One region of the Escherichia sp. XD33 genome, then DNA from elsewhere that is predicted to be linked to it. Evidence: predicted binding sites of a transcription regulator. Region 1 holds the regulator's gene; each other region holds the start of a gene.
What was found. The regulator CRP, encoded in region 1, controls carbon source genes, mostly activating them, when cyclic AMP is high. The targets are predictions, from matches to a motif close to ATGTGANNNNNNTCACAT.

Region 1 (2,204 bases):
CGCTTTTTCCAGCATCAACGCCACTGAACAATATTTCTCGGCAGAGAGATCAACCGCACGCGCAACCGCTGCGTCTTTCAGGTCGCGACCGGTGACGATAAAATGCAGATTAATGTGCGTAAACAGGCGTGGTGCCTCTTCGCGGCGTTCAGAGGTCAATTTTACTTCACAATCGACCACATCCTGACGCCCTTTTTGCAGGATCGAAACCACATCGATGGCACTGCAACCACCCGCCGCCATCAACACCATTTCCATCGGACTTGGTGCTTTATCGCCTGAGTTGCCGTCCATTAAAATCTGGTGACCAGAGGCAGATTCGCCCAGAAAAGTTAACCCTTCGACCCACTTCACTCGCGCTTGCATTTTTGCTACTCCACTGCGTCAATTTTCCTGACAGAGTACGCGTACTAACCAAATCGCGCAACGGAAGGCGACCTGGGTCATGCTGAAGCGAGACACCAGGAGACACAAAGCGAAAGCTATGCTAAAACAGTCAGGATGCTACAGTAATACATTGATGTACTGCATGTATGCAAAGGACGTCACATTACCGTGCAGTACAGTTGATAGCCCCTTCCCAGGTAGCGGGAAGCATATTTCGGCAATCCAGAGACAGCGGCGTTATCTGGCTCTGGAGAAAGCTTATAACAGAGGATAACCGCGCATGGTGCTTGGCAAACCGCAAACAGACCCGACTCTCGAATGGTTCTTGTCTCATTGCCACATTCATAAGTACCCATCCAAGAGCACGCTTATTCACCAGGGTGAAAAAGCGGAAACGCTGTACTACATCGTTAAAGGCTCTGTGGCAGTGCTGATCAAAGACGAAGAGGGTAAAGAAATGATCCTCTCCTATCTGAATCAGGGTGATTTTATTGGCGAACTGGGCCTGTTTGAAGAGGGCCAGGAACGTAGCGCATGGGTACGTGCGAAAACCGCCTGTGAAGTGGCTGAAATTTCGTACAAAAAATTTCGCCAATTGATTCAGGTAAACCCGGACATTCTGATGCGTTTGTCTGCACAGATGGCGCGTCGTCTGCAAGTCACTTCAGAGAAAGTGGGCAACCTGGCGTTCCTCGACGTGACGGGCCGCATTGCACAGACTCTGCTGAATCTGGCAAAACAACCAGACGCTATGACTCACCCGGACGGTATGCAAATCAAAATTACCCGTCAGGAAATTGGTCAGATTGTCGGCTGTTCTCGTGAAACCGTGGGACGCATTCTGAAGATGCTGGAAGATCAGAACCTGATCTCCGCACACGGTAAAACCATCGTCGTTTACGGCACTCGTTAATCCCGTCGGAGTGGCGCGTTACCTGGTAGCGCGCCATTTTGTTTCCCCCGATGTGGCGCAGACTGATTTATCACCCCGATATCAACTATGCACTTCGACAAACGCTGGTGCTATGTTTGCCCGTGGCCGTTGGGTTAATGCTTGGCGAATTACGATTCGGTCTGCTCTTCTCCCTCGTTCCTGCCTGTTGCAATATTGCGGGCCTTGATACGCCTCATAAACGTTTTTTCAAACGCTTAATCATTGGTGCGTCGCTGTTTGCCACCTGTAGCTTGCTGACACAGCTACTACTGGCAAAAGATGTTCCCCTGCCCTTTTTGCTGACCGGATTAACGCTGGTACTTGGCGTCACTGCTGAGCTGGGGCCATTGCACGCAAAATTGCTTCCTGCATCGCTGCTCGCCGCCATTTTTACCCTCAGTTTGGCGGGATACATGCCGGTCTGGGAACCGTTGCTCATCTATGCGTTGGGCACTCTCTGGTACGGATTGTTTAACTGGTTTTGGTTCTGGATCTGGCGCGAACAACCGCTGCGCGAGTCACTAAGTCTGCTGTACCGTGAACTGGCAGATTATTGTGAAGCCAAATACAGCCTGCTTACCCAGCACACCGACCCTGAAAAAGCGCTGCCGCCGCTGCTGGTGCGCCAGCAAAAAGCGGTCGATCTAATTACCCAGTGCTATCAGCAAATGCATATGCTTTCCGCGCAAAATAATACTGACTACAAGCGGATGCTGCGTATTTTCCAGGAGGCGCTGGATTTACAGGAACATATTTCGGTCAGTTTGCATCAGCCGGAAGAGGTGCAAAAGCTGGTCGAGCGTAGCCATGCGGAAGAAGTTATCCGCTGGAATGCGCAAACCGTCGCCGCTCGCCTGCGCGTGCTGGCTGATGACATTCTTTA
Region 2 (2,204 bases), on a different contig from region 1:
AGCATGATGCCAATCTGTACTAAAAGGGTAGTCAGAAAAATCAGAATAAATAACTTTGGCAATATCGGCGCACTGGCACCAATAGCTCGCAGCGCACTGACTCTCTGACCCGCAGACACCAGCTGGATAATTAATATTACGCCTCCGGCGAGAATGGCGTTACCGATTAATCCTGAAAAAGTGGACGCCGCTGAAGCCTGCAGCAAAATTTGTTGCTGTTCCGGTGACATATTCTGAACCAGGTCGAACAACCCACTACTGCCGCTAACGGGCACGCCGTCATTGAGCTGCGCAAGCTGTGCATCACTGGGTGAGAAAACATGCCCTAACACCACTGTGATAAACGCACATAGCAACGATACCAACAGAATGGTCATAAATTGATTACGGAAGAAATTTCCGGTGTCACGGTATACGGACTGCGCCGTGATAGACATGCACTCTCCTTGAGTTTTATGCAGGTGTTAATTAGCGGGCAATTGTACCCTGGTTAAGCCTCGGGTGGCAGCATCAGGTCTTGTATGGAAAAGCATATCTTTGTAAAGCGGAGGTAATTGCTGGCCTTCAGGCATGGGCAAATCGCGGCAAGTGGCGACCGAGTTAATATTTGCGTAGCGAAAATATTTAAAAATTGATTTAAATCACATTAACCAGGATTCTCAATGCAACTTCTAAATTAATCCAGATCAATAAAGGGTGAATTATCATATGTAATGTGATCTATGTAGGATCATTTGTTACTCCAATGTAGGTATATTCGTCACGTTTTTATAACCATAACGACGGAGCGGATATGAAAAAGTTAACAGTGGCGGCTTTGGCAGTAACAACTCTTCTCTCTGGCAGTGCCTTTGCGCATGAAGCAGGCGAATTTTTTATGCGTGCAGGTTCTGCAACCGTACGTCCAACAGAAGGTGCTGGTGGTACGTTAGGAAGTCTGGGTGGATTCAGCGTGACCAATAACACGCAACTGGGCCTTACGTTTACTTATATGGCGACCGACAACATTGGTGTGGAATTACTGGCAGCGACGCCGTTCCGCCATAAAATCGGCACCCGGGCGACCGGCGATATTGCAACCGTTCATCATCTGCCACCAACACTGATGGCGCAGTGGTATTTTGGTGATGCCAGCAGCAAATTCCGTCCTTACGTTGGGGCAGGTATTAACTACACCACCTTCTTTGATAATGGATTTAACGATCATGGCAAAGAGGCAGGGCTTTCCGATCTCAGTCTGAAAGATTCCTGGGGAGCTGCCGGGCAGGTGGGGGTTGATTATCTGATTAACCGTGACTGGTTGGTTAACATGTCAGTGTGGTACATGGATATCGATACCACCGCCAATTATAAGCTGGGCGGTGCACAGCAACACGATAGCGTACGCCTCGATCCGTGGGTGTTTATGTTCTCAGCAGGATATCGTTTTTAATTCCGCACAAAAACGACCCCGTAATATACGGGGTCAATAAGGACATGGTATAAAGGGTATTATTTCTTCGCTTCTACGCCATCAGTTTCAGAGCGAATTAAAAATTTCTCAGTTGTTTGCGGAATATTCTGAATCAGCCAGTCGGCCATTTGCTTTTCCTCATTTAAAATCGCTTCGATGGTTGGAATTGAAGCTGTATCACCGGCATTTTTTGCTGCTGCTAATAGTGAGGTGTAACAGGCGATTTCAAATTGCTCGAAGACATATCCGCTAATAGAGCCTTTGACTATTTCATCAGAAGGGAATATACCACCGATTGACTGCCCAAGCGCAGCCATTTTACTCATGGAATCTTTAATGACTGAACGTGAAATGTCATTACGATCAAGAATAGTTTCCAGTTGAACAATCTGGTTTTTGGTTTCACTAAGATGTTGTTCAATACGAGCGCGTAGTTCAGGATAATTATCTATACGGCTGGCCATGGATTCAAGCATAGATTCGGCTTGCTTTTCCATTGCGTGGGCGTCACGTAACCAGTCATGATAATGTTCAATACGATTCATGAAAATGTCCTCTTTATAAAATGACTAAAAGTTAAAATTCATATTTCAGGCTTTATTTTCGGCTTTCTTATTTACGTTATTAATGGCCAGATCAGTCAGTTTGATGTCGGTGGCCTTTTCTTCTTCCAGGGTTTCTTTCAGAAGCTTCGCTGCTTTACGGTAACCTAATTGTTCAGCCAGCGTCGCTAATGTCCCGTAACTGGCAA
Region 3 (2,204 bases), on a different contig from region 1:
GCTTGATCATATCAACCAGATCGTTGTCAGCACGCACGCCGTAGGAACCGGTGCACATGGTGAAACCGTTCGCCATGCTGTTTACGGTATCAACCATCCACTGCATATCTTCAATGGTGGAAACAATGCGCGGCAAACCGAGGATCGGGCGCGGCGGATCGTCCGGGTGAACAGCCATACGGACGCCAACTTCTTCGGCAACCGGAATAATCGCTTTCAGGAAGACAGCAAAGTTTTCGCGCAGTTTGGCTTTGTCGATATCTTTGTACAGCTCCAGGTGCTTACGGAACTGGTCGAGGGTATACCCTTCTTCCGCGCCCGGCAGACCTGCGATGATGTTACGGGTCAGACGCGCTTTGTCTTCGTCGCTCATGGTGGCGAAGCGAACAGCAGCCTGAGCAATTTCTTCTTCGGTGTAATCCGCTTCCGCGCCTGGACGCTTCAGGATATGCATTTCGAATGCAGCGAATTCGATCTGGTCAAAGCGCAGAGCTTTGGAGCCGTCTGGCAGCACGTATTCGAGGTCAGTACGGGTCCAGTCGAGCACCGGCATGAAGTTGTAGCACACGGTGCGAATGCCGCACTGCGCCAGGTTGCGCAGAGTCTGCTGATAGTTAGCGATCCACTGCTCATAGTTGCCGGTGTGGGTTTTGATATCTTCGTGAATTGGCACGCTTTCTACGACAGACCACACCAGGCCTGCGTCTTCAACGATCGCCTTGCGTTTGAGGATCTCTTCTACGGACCATACTTCGCCGTTCGGGATATGGTGCAGCGCGGTAACCACACCAGTTGCGCCCGCCTGACGGACATCAGCTAAAGAAACCGGATCGTTTGGGCCGTACCAGCGCCAGGTCTGTTCCATGATTTTTCCTCTTTCACATAGTGGGTTCCACAGCAAAGAGACGCGGAACCCTGGAGTTGTTTAGGTATCCGGATGAACAACCAGACCGCAGCCGTGGCGTTGCATCGGATGAGATGGCGTATAAGTTCTACCTTTTGGTAAGACATGTCAACCCGAATTCTGAAATTGGTTAACCACATCACAAGAATTTCACTCTCATGGTTGTTGCTGCAAATTGCAGCAAAGGGTAATCGATGGTTATTGATCAGAGGATGTGACATTCATCGCAACAATGGTTGACCAATTTACATAACATGTCGCCCAAAATAACAACGGTTCAACCAGGTAAGGTAAAACGTTATGCATGTGCTTAACATTCTCTGGGTGGTATTCGGCATTGGCCTGATGCTGGTACTGACAAAGACCGCAGGTTCAGACACATTCGCTGCATTAGCAATGCCTCTTAGATAATTTTGACCTGTCAGTAAAAGACACGTTGAAAACCTGGGGTCTGCTGGAGCTGGTCAACTCCGTGGTTGGGCTGATTATTAGCAAGGTAGCGTAAAAGAACACCAGAGCCTGCCAATGGCAGGCTCTGACTGATGACAAAGTCTAAAAATGTGCCCGGACAGTCCCCTCGCCCCTCCGGGGAGAGGGTTAGGGTGAGGGGAACAGACCAGCAAAGTGCGCTTTGTTTATGCCAGATGCGACGCTGACGCGTCTTATCTGGCCTACAAAGGGCTAACGTGCAGGTTTTTAGCTTCAGGTAATATTGCGTAACTGCATTAGCAATGCCCTGTGATTTCTTTATTGATAAACAAAAGTCACGCCAATAATCGATTGCACATTCCCTGCAGTCACCTGCCCTCCGGTACGTGCATAATTTGCCGTTAATCCCAGACTTACCGCCGAAGTCCCTACTGCTCCTAACGATACCGTGTTATTCGCTGGAATAATCGTACCGTTGCGCGTCAACTGTACGCCGACGCCCTGCGCTGGTGAAAACGAGGCGGTATTGGTAAAAATCGAGTTGCCCGCATCTGCGGTTGTGCCGGAGAGGTAATACCCCAGGTTTTGGCTTTTCGCGCAATAAACGGTAAGAGGAATTGGCACTGAACCAGGGTAGTCCGGCAGAGTAACGGTGACATCACGAGCAGAAACATCGCAGCCGCCAGTAGGCACCACCACATCATTATTGGCGTAAATATTCCACACAAACTGGAAATCATCGCTGTTATAGTTGTTGGTCTGTCGCAAAATAAGCACGGCAATTAATGAGCCAGCTTTAATCGCCACCCCGCCCGCACTGCTCACAGGCGTCAAATAAAGCGCCACCGGCCACGGCTTATCCGTTCTCGAA
Region 4 (2,204 bases), on a different contig from region 1:
GCGGAGCTGCGTCTCTATTACTACCCGCCGGGTAAAAATTCGGTAACCGTGTATCCAATAGGTATTGGTCAGTTAGGTGGTGACACGCTGACACCGACAATGGTGACCACCGTTTCAGACAAACGTGCAAACCCAACCTGGACGCCAACGGCAAACATCCGCGCCCGTTATAAAGCACAGGGAATTGAGTTGCCTGCGGTAGTGCCGGCTGGACCGGATAACCCAATGGGCCATCATGCGATTCGTCTGGCGGCCTATGGCGGCGTTTATTTGCTTCATGGTACGAACGCCGATTTTGGCATTGGCATGCGGGTAAGTTCTGGCTGTATTCGTCTGCGGGATGACGATATCAAAACACTCTTTAGCCAGGTCACCCCAGGCACCAAAGTGAATATCATCAACACTCCGATAAAAGTCTCTGCCGAACCAAACGGTGCGCGTCTGGTTGAAGTACATCAGCCGCTGTCAGAGAAGATTGATGACGATCCGCAGCTGCTGCCAATTACGCTGAATAGCGCAATGCAATCATTTAAAGATGCAGCACAAACTGACGCTGAAGTGATGCAACATGTGATGGATGTCCGTTCCGGGATGCCGGTGGATGTCCGCCGTCATCAAGTGAGCCCACAAACTCTGTAAATCCTGGATAAAAAAAATCCCCGCGACACGGCATGTCGCGGGGAAAAAATCAGCAGTAGCAGGCATTAATGAGGGTTAATGCTTATTTATAAATTACTGCTGTTCCATGGAGGGTATTCGGACCGGTTACAGAAGTAATACGGAAAGATTTTGCGCCCATCTCATCCGCTTTTTGCGCCAGCTGCTCTTCCAGCGATCCCAGATTTGTCCCCGCGTTAGCACTGATTGTACCGACTTTTTGTTGGCCTTCTGGCGTTGACTGAACTTCGACAGCCGCAAAGCTGGCAAATGACATGGAGCTTAAAATCGCCGCAGCGATGAGGGTTTTTACGTTTTTCATAATAGTGGCCTTATGCAGATGAATGACGTCGCAAGCAATTACTTAACGATCGATAACTAAATGATAGATGTGATCTGGATCACATACAAGATATTTTTTTATAACAATCATTAATTAATTTAAAAATCTTTAAATTTCAGTTAAATAGAAAGCAATTATTTTTATGGAATCTGGACTGGTGAACGGAGGTGATTATTTTTATAATAACCTTTCATTCACAGTCACCAGGTACAACGGCATCATGGCAACTGACTCAACACAATGTGTAAAAAAAAGCCGTGGCCGCCCAAAAGTGTTCGACAGGGATGCCGCGCTTGATAAGGCCATGAAATTGTTCTGGCAACACGGTTATGAAGCGACTTCTCTTGCGGACCTCGTCGAAGCGACCGGAGCCAAAGCGCCCACGCTATACGCGGAATTTACCAACAAAGAGGGGTTATTTCGTGCCGTTCTCGACCGCTATATCGATCGTTTTGCCGCTAAGCATGAAGCACAGCTGTTTTGTGAAGAGAAAAGCGTGGAGTCTGCGCTGGCTGACTATTTTGCTGCCATCGCCAACTGCTTTACCAGCAAAGACACCCCGGCAGGCTGCTTCATGATCAACAACTGCACCACCCTCTCCCCAGATTCAGGAGATATCGCCAATACGTTGAAATCACGCCATGCGATGCAAGAGCGCACTTTGCAGCAGTTTTTATGTCAACGACAAGCGCGCGGGGAAATCCCGCCCCACTGTGACGTGACACATCTGGCAGAATTCCTTAATTGTATTATTCAGGGGATGTCGATCAGCGCACGCGAAGGTGCATCGCTGGAAAAACTGATGCAGATTGCCGGAACGACTTTGCGTTTATGGCCCGAACTGGTGAAATAAGTCGCAAAAAAAGCCCCTCAGCCTGAGCGAATGAGGGGCCAAATTGCAGAGTACAGCCTTGTTATACTTTGTTATTCAAAATCAGTTGCCCGTTGCTATCTAGCGGGATCTGCGTACCCGGATCGCGGTCCATGCGGATTTTGCCCTGCTGATCGCCAATCTTATAGGTCACATCATAACCGAGCATTTTTTCTGACTTGTCATACACCGTTTTACAACGCTGTTGCGTAGTCGTGTAAGTATCGCTTTCCTGGAGAGAGCCCTGGATCTGGTTACCGGCATATCCACCACCCAGCGCCCCCACAACAGTGGCGACATCTTTACCGCGACCACCACCAAACTGATGCCCTA

Region 2: a site for CRP is predicted at 630-647, ahead of ompW (outer membrane protein OmpW). Genes of this name have one in related genera too.
Region 3: a site for CRP is predicted at 1,117-1,134, ahead of uxuA (mannonate dehydratase). Genes of this name have one in related genera too.
Region 4: a site for CRP is predicted at 1,047-1,064, ahead of bhsA (multiple stress resistance protein BhsA). Genes of this name have one in related genera too.

What each region holds. Positions count from the first base shown of each region.
Region 1 covers NZ_JAENDM010000006.1:134,148-136,351, reverse strand. The annotation lists gene K0778_RS06115 (OsmC family protein) at 1-366, opposite strand, end outside; gene crp (cAMP-activated global transcriptional regulator CRP) at 668-1,300, shown strand; gene K0778_RS06105 (YccS/YhfK family putative transporter) at 1,351-2,204, shown strand, end outside.
Region 2 covers NZ_JAENDM010000001.1:191,295-193,498, forward strand. The annotation lists gene K0778_RS01000 (YciC family protein) at 1-437, opposite strand, end outside; partial or broken gene K0778_RS01005 (YkgJ family cysteine cluster protein) at 465-554, opposite strand; gene ompW (outer membrane protein OmpW) at 794-1,432, shown strand; gene K0778_RS01015 (ferritin-like domain-containing protein) at 1,492-1,998, opposite strand; gene K0778_RS01020 (ferritin-like domain-containing protein) at 2,044-2,204, opposite strand, start outside.
Region 3 covers NZ_JAENDM010000061.1:16,307-18,510, forward strand. The annotation lists gene uxuA (mannonate dehydratase) at 1-865, opposite strand, end outside; partial or broken gene K0778_RS22145 (hypothetical protein) at 1,317-1,409, shown strand; gene fimH (type 1 fimbria D-mannose specific adhesin FimH) at 1,652-2,204, opposite strand, start outside.
Region 4 covers NZ_JAENDM010000001.1:62,355-64,558, reverse strand. The annotation lists gene ldtC (L,D-transpeptidase LdtC) at 1-639, shown strand, start outside; gene bhsA (multiple stress resistance protein BhsA) at 722-979, opposite strand; gene comR (TetR family copper-responsive transcriptional repressor ComR) at 1,221-1,853, shown strand; gene K0778_RS00330 (glycine zipper 2TM domain-containing protein) at 1,915-2,204, opposite strand, start outside.